2 regions of the Mesobacillus sp. ABV4_180 genome follow, and region 1 is predicted to be linked to the other one. Evidence: a T-box and tRNA genes for the amino acid it is inferred to sense, from the RefSeq annotation. Region 1 holds a T-box; the other holds one or more tRNA genes.
The links. A T-box is a leader RNA that pairs with one kind of tRNA and senses whether it is charged. The one in region 1 lies ahead of leuS (leucine--tRNA ligase), so its partner is inferred to be a tRNA-Leu.
Positions count from the first base shown of each region.

Region 2: it has a tRNA-Leu gene. The T-box ahead of leuS (leucine--tRNA ligase) is inferred to sense a tRNA for this amino acid. The anticodon was not compared.

Region 1 is NZ_JBSWTJ010000001.1:1,228,855-1,235,011, forward strand. Features, by position in the region: gene ACXAEA_RS06160 (nuclease-related domain-containing protein) at 1-762, opposite strand, end outside; T-box leader at 1,194-1,413, shown strand; gene leuS (leucine--tRNA ligase) at 1,496-3,910, shown strand; gene ACXAEA_RS06170 (rhodanese-like domain-containing protein) at 4,088-4,399, shown strand; gene ACXAEA_RS06175 (sporulation protein Cse60) at 4,457-4,642, shown strand; gene ACXAEA_RS06180 (hypothetical protein) at 4,944-5,087, shown strand; gene ACXAEA_RS06185 (BaiN/RdsA family NAD(P)/FAD-dependent oxidoreductase) at 5,141-6,157, opposite strand, start outside.
Region 2 is NZ_JBSWTJ010000001.1:1,984,000-1,990,156, forward strand. Features, by position in the region: gene ku (non-homologous end joining protein Ku) at 1-352, shown strand, start outside; gene ACXAEA_RS10075 (NAD-dependent epimerase/dehydratase family protein) at 510-1,406, shown strand; gene ACXAEA_RS10080 (hypothetical protein) at 1,574-2,134, shown strand; gene ACXAEA_RS10085 (metallophosphoesterase family protein) at 2,190-2,681, shown strand; gene ACXAEA_RS10090 (cytosolic protein) at 2,714-3,109, shown strand; gene ACXAEA_RS10095 (DUF6509 family protein) at 3,152-3,454, opposite strand; gene ACXAEA_RS10100 (LysE family transporter) at 3,598-4,218, opposite strand; gene ACXAEA_RS10105 (cold-shock protein) at 4,547-4,753, shown strand; tRNA gene ACXAEA_RS10110 (tRNA-Leu) at 5,020-5,102, opposite strand; gene ACXAEA_RS10115 (hypothetical protein) at 5,274-5,405, opposite strand; gene ACXAEA_RS10120 (hypothetical protein) at 5,542-5,751, shown strand; gene ACXAEA_RS10125 (DeoR/GlpR family DNA-binding transcription regulator) at 5,962-6,157, shown strand, end outside.

The sequences.
Region 1 (6,157 bases):
ATGGGCAGTTTTTGAAATATGGCTGCAGGATGAGCAAAGCCAATTCCCATGAATCCTTTTCATTCCAAAATCATGGCAATTCGGGCATTGAATCCCTTTCTTCATTTCACTAAGAGGAAGATTCAATGTTTTTGGATCAATGATTAATGGCTGATGAGATTTTATTAATTTATGCGCAATCTTCTTAAGATCCTTCATCGTGAGAGTTTCAGATTTGTACTTTATTTTCATATCCTCAATCTTATAGAGTGAACGGGCGGTCCGACAAACTCTATAGGATACTTCAGGGGTCCTGTTTGAGTTTTTAATGATTGTTTGTGAACTGCTGATCGTAACGAAATATTCAATAGGCGGGAAGGAGAAGGAATGGTTTATTAACCAGGTAGTTAAATTTGAAGTTTGAATTTTTGCTTGTAAAATAGGATTTCCATATGAATCTTGTCTGCCATCGATATTTCGTATCAATTGATCGAATGTTGTATCTATGTTAATCTCACCGGCGTAATTTTTGGATTCGAAATTAATGAAAAATGATGGGTAAAGGAGTAGGGTATCGATTTGAAAGAAGGTTTCTAAATGAGGAAGTCTCAAACTCTGAATGAGAATATAATCCTTATCTGGAAGTTGTGAAAGGTAATAATCCAGATCAATTTCTCCCTTGTACCCCGCCTTCAATTTCATCAGTTTTTTCTGAAATTCTGTTTTGCGGGGATGGTTGATTGGGATCCTTCTCACAACGGCTTCATAAATTAGGATTTTCATTGGTATTGTTCTCTTTTTTAAAATCAAGTTTATCACTCCTATTTTGTTTTCGTTTTGATAAACTTTTGCTTGAGAAAACAACAAAGTTTACCAAAAGAGTATTATTTACTTCAAATTTTACCTCTTTTTATAATAGAAAACTGTGAACAAATTCTTTCATGGTTAAAAAGATTATTTTATTCGCAAATTAATAAATTTATTCGCAAATTCGAATGGTTTATTCGCAAAAAAGGAATTTTATTCGCAAATTTCTATGGTTTATTCGCGAACTGTAAATTCTCAGCGATTTTTTCCAAAATTGTGTCCGAAAACAAGGTGAAATTCCTACACAAAATAGTCACCATCTTCATAAACTACTCTCCATAATCATTTATTTCCATCCCTGCTTGCATCTGCGGGGGAATTTTATTACAATATCCCTATATTCATAACGAAAGACTTCGACAAGGAGTAGTAGTGGTGCAAAGCCTGATGTAGAGAGCTGGCGGTTGGTGCAAGCCAGACAGGACCATCATGAACTCGCCTTTGAGTCGCATACGTGAACTGACAAGTAGCGTTTGCCGTATTCCGCGTTAAGGATGAATGAAGCGAGTGTTGCACACTAATTTGGGTGGTACCGCGGGAGATCATACATATCCTCTCGTCCCTTTTACAGGGACGGGAGTTTTTTATTTTTACGAAGAAAATTCCATCCGCAAAAATAAATCGAAACCAAAACAGGAGGGCATTTACGATGAGCTTTAACCATCAGGAAATCGAGAAAAAATGGCAAGACCATTGGGAACAGAACAAAACGTTCAAGACGACTGAAGATAAAGGGAAAGAGAAGTTCTACGCGCTGGATATGTTCCCGTATCCATCAGGTGCCGGCCTTCACGTCGGCCACCCGGAAGGATACACGGCGACTGACATCCTTTCTCGCATGAAAAGGATGCAGGGCTTCAACGTCCTTCATCCAATGGGCTGGGATGCATTCGGACTTCCGGCAGAGCAGTATGCTTTGGATACTGGAAATGACCCGGCTGAATTCACTGAGCAGAACATCAATACGTTCCGCCGCCAGATCAAAGCATTAGGTTTTTCATATGACTGGGACCGCGAAGTCAATACGACTGATCCTGGCTACTACAAGTGGACGCAATGGATTTTCTTGAAGCTATATGAAAAAGGCCTTGCGTATATTGATGAAGTAGCTGTTAACTGGTGCCCGGCACTTGGAACAGTTTTAGCGAATGAAGAAGTAATCGACGGGAAAAGTGAGCGTGGAGGGCATCCGGTAGAACGCCGTCCGATGCGCCAGTGGATGCTTAAAATCACAGCATACGCAGACCGCTTGCTTGAGGATCTAGATTTACTTGATTGGCCAGAAAGCTTAAAGGATATGCAGCGCAACTGGATCGGCCGTTCTGAAGGTGCTGAAATCACATTCAACATCGAAGGGCATGATGGAACATTTACTGTTTTCACAACGCGTCCGGATACATTGTTCGGAGCAACTTACGCAGTGCTTGCTCCAGAACACCAGCTGGTTGATACAATCACGACAGCTGAGCAGCGTGCGGCAATTGAAAAATATATCGATGAAATTAAGAGCAAGAGCGACCTTGAGCGTACTGACCTTGCAAAAGATAAAACAGGTGTATTCACTGGTGCTTATGCAAACAACCCGGTGAATGGCGAAAAAATGCCAATCTGGATCGCTGACTACGTTCTAGCATCATACGGAACTGGAGCCATCATGGCAGTACCTGGACACGATGAGCGCGACCATGAATTTGCGAAGAAGTTCGGCATGGAAATAAAGGAAGTGGTAGCCGGCGGAAATGTCCAGGAAGAAGCTTACACTGGCGATGGCGATCACATCAACTCTGATTTCCTTAACGGCATGGGCAAAGAAGAGGCCATCAGCAAGATGATTGCCTGGCTTGAAGAAAAAGGCATCGGCACAAAGAAGGTCACTTACCGCCTTCGCGACTGGCTGTTCAGCCGTCAGCGCTACTGGGGCGAGCCGATTCCAATCATTCATTGGGAAGATGGCACAATGTCAGCTGTTCCTGAGGATCAGTTGCCGTTAGTCCTTCCTAAAACAACGGAAATCAAGCCATCGGGCACTGGTGAATCACCGCTTGCGAATATTGATGAGTGGGTGAATGTCGTTGACCCTGAAACAGGCAAAAAAGGCCGCAGGGAAACAAATACAATGCCTCAATGGGCAGGCAGCTGCTGGTACTACCTTCGCTATATCGATCCGAAGAATGAACAGGCACTTGCCGATGCTGAAAAATTAAAAGAATGGCTTCCTGTTGATATTTATATTGGAGGAGCGGAGCACGCGGTACTTCACTTGCTTTACGCTCGTTTCTGGCATAAGGTCCTTTTTGATGTGGGTGTCGTTCACACGAAAGAGCCTTTCCAGAAGCTTTTCAACCAGGGAATGATTCTTGGTGAAAATAACGAAAAAATGAGTAAATCAAAAGGCAATGTCGTCAATCCTGATGAAATCGTCGCAAGCCATGGTGCTGATACACTTCGCCTTTATGAAATGTTCATGGGTCCGCTTGAAGCATCCATTGCATGGTCAACAAATGGACTGGACGGATCCCGCCGCTTCCTTGATCGCATCTGGCGCTTGTTCATGAATGAAAACGGCAGCTTGAGCGAGAAAATCAAGGATACTGACAATCAGAGCCTTGAAAAGGTTTACCACCAGACAGTGAAAAAGGTAACGGAAGACTACGAAGGACTTCGCTTCAACACAGCGATTTCGCAAATGATGGTCTTCATGAACGAAGCATATAAGGCCGAAGAACTTCCAAAAGCATACGTCGAAGGATTCGTAAAAATGCTGGCGCCAATTACGCCGCATATTGCCGAAGAACTTTGGAACAAGCTTGGACACAGCGAGTCAATCACGTACGCGGCATGGCCGGCTTACGACGAAGCAAAGCTTGTTGATGACGAAGTAGAAATCGTTGTCCAGGTCAACGGTAAAATCAAGGCGAAAATGATGGTTCCTGCTGATGCCAACAGAGAAACTCTTGAGCAAATCGCGATGGGAGATGATGCTGTTAAAGAACAAATTGACGGCAAAACAGTCCGCAAAGTGATTGCAGTACCAGGAAAGCTTGTCAATATTGTCGCTAACTAATATTTATTCGCAAAGGATCGCATTGGCGGTCCTTTGTTTTATCATGTTCTATACCCTATAAGGTGTATTCTTTGTATTATAAAAAGAGTTTTTATATAATAAATAGGGGAAAATCATAAACGTATCGAATCCTATAATTGAGGATTAATTTATCTGTAAAAATGGAGGAAAACAATTATGAATAATATTGAAACAATCTCAACTGAAGAGCTTCAAAAGAAATTGGAAGCAGGCGAAAAGCCAGAAATGATCGACGTACGTGAGCATGATGAAGTGGAATCTGGAATGATCCCAGGAGCCAAGCACATCCCAATGGGCGAAATTCCTGAGAGAATGAGTGAATTAGATAAAGACAAGGAATACATTTTCATCTGCCGTTCAAGCGCACGAAGCGGCAACGTCTGCCACTACTTGAACGAACAAGGCTACAAAGTCCGCAACATGGTTGGCGGCATGATGAGCTGGGGCGGAGAAACAAAACGCCCATAATTATAAAATTCTGAAAATCTGGCCATAATGGATGCTAAAAAGGAAGGAAGACTTACCTTGATCCAGGTCAGAGTGTTTGATCATGAACATGAACAAGATTTAGAACAGGATATGAACAGATTTCTCGAGAAGCTTGATGAAAAAAAGCTTCTGGACATTAAGTACAATGTCGCGGTCATACCTGAAGAAGAGGACGAAGAGCAGATTTACTGTTTTTCAGCCATGATCGTGTACAGAGCCTGAGTTTTCGGGCTCTGTTTTTTTGTGCAATGAAAAAGTGAAAATATATATCTTATCATTTCATGAAGGACATAAATCAGTGGGAGAACGTAAAAATTGTCCGTCATCGAGTTCATAAAGGACAAAAATTGGTGGAGATTCAAAAAAAGTGTCCGTCATCGAGTTCATGAAGGACAAAAATTGATGGAGTATCAAAAAAAGTGTCCGTCATCAAGTTCATGAAGGACAAAAATCGGTGGGATAACGTAAAAAGTGTCCGTCATCGCAGTCATGAAGGACAAAAATAGATGGGAGAACGAAAAAAATGTCCGTCTTCGAGGTCATGAAGGACATATATCAGTGGGAAACAAAAAAAGTGTCCGTCATCAAGGTCATGACGGACACAAATCGATGGGAGAACGTAAAAATTGTCCGTCATCAAGGTCATGACGGACAAAAATCTGTGTGAAACCGAAAAAAGTGTCCGTCATCAAAATCGCAACGGACACTAGTTCATTCAATCTATCTCTGCAGTGCATACTCCGCTGCATTGGTTCCAGCGAGCCTGCCAGTTACAAGGGCAGAGGTGATATTGTAGCCTCCTGTGTAACCATGGATGTCGAGGATTTCGCCGCAAAAATAAAGTCCATCTGCTTTCTTGGATGCCATTCTCTGCGGCTCGACTTCTTTGACTGACACGCCGCCGCCTGTGACGAATGCTTTGTCTAGGGGCAAGGTACCGTTCACTTTGAATTCGAATTGCTTAGCAGATTTGGCGAAGCTTCGGAGTTTTTCATGGCCAATCTGCCCGCCTTGCATCCCAGGGTCAATATCATTACGTTCAAGAAGGAACAATAGGTAACGTTCTGGCAGAAGCCCCTTCAGCAGATTTTTCACTGCTTTTTTCGGCTCAGCTTTGATCAATTTATTCAGTTCCTGGAACAATTCTTCCTCCCTCATGTCAGGAAGAGCGTCCAAAGACATGACGACCTCTTTCAGATTCCATTTTTGCATCGCTTTGACGACGAACTGGCTGCAGCGCAGAACTGCTGGGCCGCTGATGCCAAAATGAGTGAAGATCATATCCATTTTATGGGTGATCAGCGCTTTCCCTTTTGGATTGAGGACGCTGAGGCCGATTCCTCGTAAAGAAAGACCCTGCAGGACTTTTTCTTTGATAAAAGGTTCACTGGACGTCAATGGCACTTCGGTCGGAAACAGGGTGGTTATCGTATGGCCTGCTTTTTCAGCCCAGGCATAGCCATCGCCTGTCGATCCGGTGTGCGGCACTGATTTTCCGCCAACTGCGATGATGATGCTGTCTGCATACAACATTTCGCCATTTTTCAATTCCACTGCGTGCGCCGTGCCATTATTGTAATGAACATCTGCTGCAGGGCTGTTTGTCCTGATTTCAACCTTCAGATTCTTAAGCTTAGAGAGAAGGGCATCAACAACTGATTGGGCCTTATCCGTGACAGGGAACATCCGGCCATGATCTTCTTCTTTCAGTTTGATTCCGAGTCCCTCGAAAAATGA
Region 2 (6,157 bases), 760 kb from region 1:
TGATGAAGTCAGGAAAACAGATGATGTACCGAATGTTCCTGAGGAAGATAAAGTGACTGAAAAGGAACTAGAAACAGCCATCATGCTCATCGACCAGCTTACAACAAAGTTTGATCCGGAAAAATATAAGGATGAATATAGGACCGCATTGTTGGAACTGATCGAAGCAAAGCGCACTGGCAAAGAGCTCGTTACTCCAACTGAAAAAGAGCCTGTTTCCAATGTTACCGACCTGATGGCAGCATTGCAGGCTTCAATTGACCGGACGAAGCCGGAAAAAAAGAAGGAGCCTGCCGCAAAGAAGAAGAAAGCTGCTGCAAAGCCAAAAGTAAAAGAAAAAAAACAAGCGTGACTCAAATTTTGCCGGCCAGCATATTGATGTGGCCGGTTTTTGTGGAATAAATGAAGAACATCAATGTGAAGCATGAGGCGCTGTTATTGATTTTTTATTAAAGGGAAATTTGCCCCTAATGAAGAATAAATTATACAGACAAAAAGGGGGAAGCAAGATGAGTAGAGTCCTTGTATTGGGAGGAACACAATATTTTGGGAAGAAACTGGTCGAAAAATTGATTGATCAAGGAGAGCAGGTCACAATCGCGACCAGAGGAACGAAGGAGGACCCGTTTGGTGACAAAGTAGAGCGGCTTGTGATCGACCGGGAAAAGAAAGAAACGATGGAAATCGCTTTCCGTGATAAGGAATGGGACATTGTATATGATCAGTCATGTTTTTCACCAATTGAGGCCAGGGATACTGCTCAGTTGTTGAAGGGGAGAGTTAAGCGCTATATTTTTACATCTACCCAGGCTGTTTATGAATTTGGTACACTTCATAAGGAAGAGAATTTTGATGCAAATACATATAATATAACGTATAAAACAAGAAAGGAATATCCGGGCTATGAAGGCTATCAAGAGGCTAAGCGAGCTTCCGAAGCGGTATTTCATCAGCTTGGCAATTTTGAAGTGATCACCGTTAGGTTCCCTATTGTCGTTTCAGAGGATGATTATTCTGAACGTCTTAAATTCCATGTGGATAAGGTCCTTTACGGAGAGGAAATCGGAATACAGAACCCTGAATTGCGCTACAGCTTCATCCATGCTGACGAAGCGGCCAATTTTCTATTGGAAATAGGGGAAACAGATTTTGTGGGGCCAATCAATCCTGGTTCATCAGGAGATATCAGCCTGGGTGAATTAGTTGATAAAATCGCCACGCTTGCAGGTAGAGATGCCATTATTAAACAGCCGAAAGATGGTCTCAGTCCATCGCCATATAATTTGCCTGGATCATGGTCCATCGATACAATACGCGCTGAAGAGCTAGGTTTTGTATTTTTCGATCTCGATACTTTGTTAGAAGGATTAATAAACTATTATATTAAAGAAAATAAGGCCATTTAAGAAGGAACCGGGTGACCAGGAAAGGGCGCCTGGTTTTTATCATTATTTTTGGAATTTTCCCTATGCAGCTTCATGCAAGGAAGTGATAAAAGGATTATCAATGGATTTGTCAAATTATATAAGTATAGGAGCAATTTAGGCTATTATTATAACAGGGGGCAGGAGACATGGAAAAGTCAGGCAACATCGAAAAGAAAAACAAGTGGAAACTTATGATCTTACCGGCAGCTCTGTTCTTATTGGCTTTTGGATTGTACACTGGTTATTCAATCTGGGAGAAAGAAAATGATGAGAATCTTGGAAATATGAGAGGAATATCCTCCGCTCAGGGCAGCGGGAATGAGGCTGTTGCTGTATTTCAGGAAGAGACAGAACAGAATGATTACAGAACCGTTGGAAGTTTCATTTCTAAGTTTCATACGAAGTATAATGATACGCTTGGATGGGGCCGGATTGATTCTGTTGAATGGAATGAACAACGGGAAATTTCTTCTGAAATACTCTCGGTTATTGTGAATATACAAACAGAAAATCCTGATCTGAAGAGCGATTTGGAAGCGATATCCAACTATTCTGCCACAATCAAGGATGGAAGCAAGGATAAAAAAATCTTACTGCAGCTTCACCGATATTTTCATGACCTTGATGTTGAGTTCAATGGGTATCGGAAGACAAATGACTACTTTAATGTGACAAAATATAAATACAAAGAATCCGATAATGGTTAAACCAAACTCCACAGGGAAATATAACAAAAAGCAGAGGAAAGGAGTGTGATGACGAATGAAAATCGTCGTCATCTCTGACACTCATATGCCCAAAAAAGGGAAGAGACTGCCCGGAAGATTGCTTCAGGATCTGGAAAACTGTGATTATATTGTTCATGCAGGTGATTGGCAATCGACAGAACTTTATAAGGAGTTAATTCAATATTCGAATGTAATCGGAGTCATCGGGAATGTGGATAGTGGAGAACTGAAGGAACTTCTGAAAGAGAAAGAAGTCTTCAAGGCGGGTGATTTCATGATCGGGGTCATCCATGGCCATGGCAAAGGGAAGACAACAGAAAAAAGGGCGATTGATGCGTTTGAAAATGACAAGGTTGATTGTATCATTTTTGGTCATTCCCACATTCCGGTGATTAAACAATTCAATGGAATCCTCCTTTTTAATCCGGGATCACCAACGGATAAAAGAAGGCAAAAGGAATATTCGTATGGTATTCTAACGATTGGAAAGGAAATTGCTGCAGAGCATGTTTTCTTTTTAGACTGAAAGAGATTCAAAGACAGGAGTGGAAATTTATCATGAAATCATTTAATGTTAACTTTCATGCTGAAGATCAGGTAGAGACAATGACAGTCCAGAAGTTAAGCGACGAAGATTATGAAAGAGCCACTGAAGGCGGAACTCGCCATTTATTCGATCTGGATACCAATATTGGCTTCTTTGTATTCTTTGATGCTGAAGATAAGGATGGCAAGGAATACTACTTAGCGCTTCAATACGAAAATGAGAGTGAAGAGCCTTCAAATTGCTATGGATTCGGGCTGAAGGATTTTTATGAGTTTTCGGCTTTGTACCTAAATGACCTTGAGTTCACTGAAGAATTGAATGAAGCAGAAGGAGAATATGGTCCTGTTCATCACTTGGCACACCTCCTTTTTCACATTGTAGAAGAAGGCAAGTCAGTAGAGGTATAAGACAAAAAGCGCAAACTAAAAAAGAGCTAATCAGCTCTTTTTTTAGTTTGCGCTTTGTTCTTCTTCAGGAAGATTTTGGAGACAATAAGCTTTGACAGCCTCAGCTTCCTCGTCTTCAAGGTCAAAATCCAATACCTTTTCTGTCTCTTGTTCGATAAAATAGTTTTGCAGGATTCTGCTTCTATTCTCCTCTACAAGAAAAATAACCTTCAAAAGCAACCCTTTTTCTGTGTACAGCTCGTCTTCTTCATCTACTTCGATATTTAAAAAATACTCATATCTGCTTCCTGAAAGAAGGCCAAATGGATCTTCTAGAAGCTCGATAGTATGTCCGGTAATTTCCATTAATGTATCATCCCTTAAATTTTGTCTTCTTTATTATATAACGAATTTAGCCACAACAATCAAGAATTTAGCCAGAAAAGGCAAAGAGTGCTTCTTAATCAACAGAAGCACTCTCAGGCATCATCCATATTGAAGCAAATAGTTTAGAAAAAAAGCTTTAAAGCCTGGTAACCAAAAAACAGGGCAAAGCCTATTAATGACAATCCGGAAATAATGGAAATCAGAGTAAGCAATCTTGTCGTCAACAGCTTGCGGAAACTGCTAGAAATAGCTGCCATCACAACATCCCAAAGAATGAGTCCTAGGATGATGCCAAAACTGTATATTACAAGCTCGCCTGTTCCGTATGATGAAGCTGTCTTGGCAAGTACTGAACCATATATACCCAGCCAAAAAAGAATTGTCAGCGGATTGGATATCGACATTAAAAATCCTGAAGCAAAAGATTTAAAGCCTGAATCTTCACCTCTCCGTTCCATAACAATTTTTCCAGAGTTGATGATCGTCTCAATCCCGGTATACATCAAAACGAAGAATCCGAACAACCAGAGAAATGATTGCATAAAAGGGGTTTCAAGAAACTTTACCACCCCAAGGTAAACAGTAAGCATATAGATGATATCAGCAGTCAATGCACCTAGCCCAAGAAGCCAGGCCTGAAAAAAACCACTCCTGATTCCCTTGTCCATTTGAGCTGCATTTACAGGACCGATTGGGGCAGCAAGCGATAATCCAAGAAATATGTAACCTAAAAATATGTGCAAAGTTATAACCTCCAATAGCCAAAGCGTTGCTTGTACTATGTCTATTCAGCTAGTTGGAGTGGTACAACCTGAATTAGGAATCCTGAAAGAAATTTTTGTTGCCTATAATAAAACAACATAGAAACACATATACTAGTAACTGTTGTTCAGTCACATATCTATCCAAAAGGGTATGCTTTGGTAAAAACAAGAAAGTGTGGTAAAATGAAATAGATATCAACTTTCGGATTATTCATTTATTATAAAAAGTTTATCTTTGCGGGCTTTTTATAATAAATGAATTTTTTTATCAATCGAACGATGGTAAAAATTATAGGAGCGTGAGGAAATGGCATTTGGCAGAAAACCACCTGAAGAAATCGTAACGGCTGAAACGAAAATATGGGTATGTACTTCTGATGATTGCAACTGCTGGGTTCGCGACAACTTTAAAAGCAGCACTGTCCCCGCTTGCCCGATTTGTCAAAGTGACATGGAACAGACAACTAAGGTTTTGGAAGTGGTCAATAACCATAGCCAGAATTTGATCGGTTAATATCAGCAGTATAAATCGGCCCGGGTGGTGTGAACCCCGGGCTTTTTTTGTGAGATGGGGAGACAATTTTTTTTGCTGAAAAAAGTTCTGCTTACTCAAAATTAGGATGGGGAATCCAAAGCAAGGTCATATATGAAGGTTCTACAAAACCCATATGCAATAGCATCCAGAGAAAAATGATAAAGAATGGTTCTTCCAAATTGACACGAAAAGGGATATTTTAATGAAACAAAAAAGGTACCTCATAGTGAGGCACCTTTTTTGTATGCGGATGAGAGGACTTGAACCTCCACGGTGTTGCCACCACTAGAACCTGAATCTAGCGCGTCTGCCGTTCCGCCACACCCGCGTATGGTTTATAAAAGAATTATAGCATATAAGATATGAAATTCAATTTTAATTTTCAGCAAAAGATTGGACATCTTTTGTTCAGTTTCAACTCCTATAAATGGGTTAGCTGCCATAACAATATGGTATTGAATTACAACAGCCTAAGGGGGATAAGGTTACATAACTAACTTTAATTTGTTTTTGGATCAAATCCTTTAGTTAAAGGAGATTTTTCAATAATTTTATGTTGTTTTTCATCAATTCTTGTATCCCAAATACTATATTTTATTCTGTTTTGTACATCCTTGTTTTCCTTTTCCAAAATGGACACCTCCATACTATATAATTGCAAATATTAAGTGAAAATATTATCAACGTTATAAAGTATTTTTTACCATTATAAAAATTAAGCGGATGCTTATCATAAAAGAGTAAAAAAATTTAAGGAGAGATATTTCATGCCTCAATTTGATGTTAATCAATTAAATCAAGCAAAAGCTAATGTAACGCTCACCCAAGATTTGTTGACAAAAGCGATTGAAAAAGCAAATTCTGATCCTACTCTCGCGCAAGAAGCAATCAAACAAGCAACAAATGAAATTTCGTCCGCTCTAAGTGCGGTAAATCAAGTCCAAAAATCAGCTCAGGCACAACAATCCGGAGAATGACGAGTTTATTTTATACGCTGTTTACCTTTGTGTAATAGTTAAGATTTTAAATCCTCCAACCATGGAGGATTTTTTATTTTCTGAAAACAACCAAAAACGTTCACGAAAATAAAAAAATGATTAAAAGTGATTGTTTATGATAGAAAATGATTGATTTCTGAAATCGATTACATTAATATAAAATTACGAATCAAATAGGAGGTAAGCCTCATGTTGACACCTGAGCGCCACCAACTCATTTTACAATTGATCAAAGAAAAGCCAATCGTTAAAATACAGGAACTTGTTGATTTGACGGAAGCATCTGAATCCACAATCCGCAGGGATTTGACCGTCCTTGAGGAAGGCAAATTCTTAAAAAGGGTGCACGGAGGTGCTGCAAGACTGAAGGGGAAGCTGCAGGAAC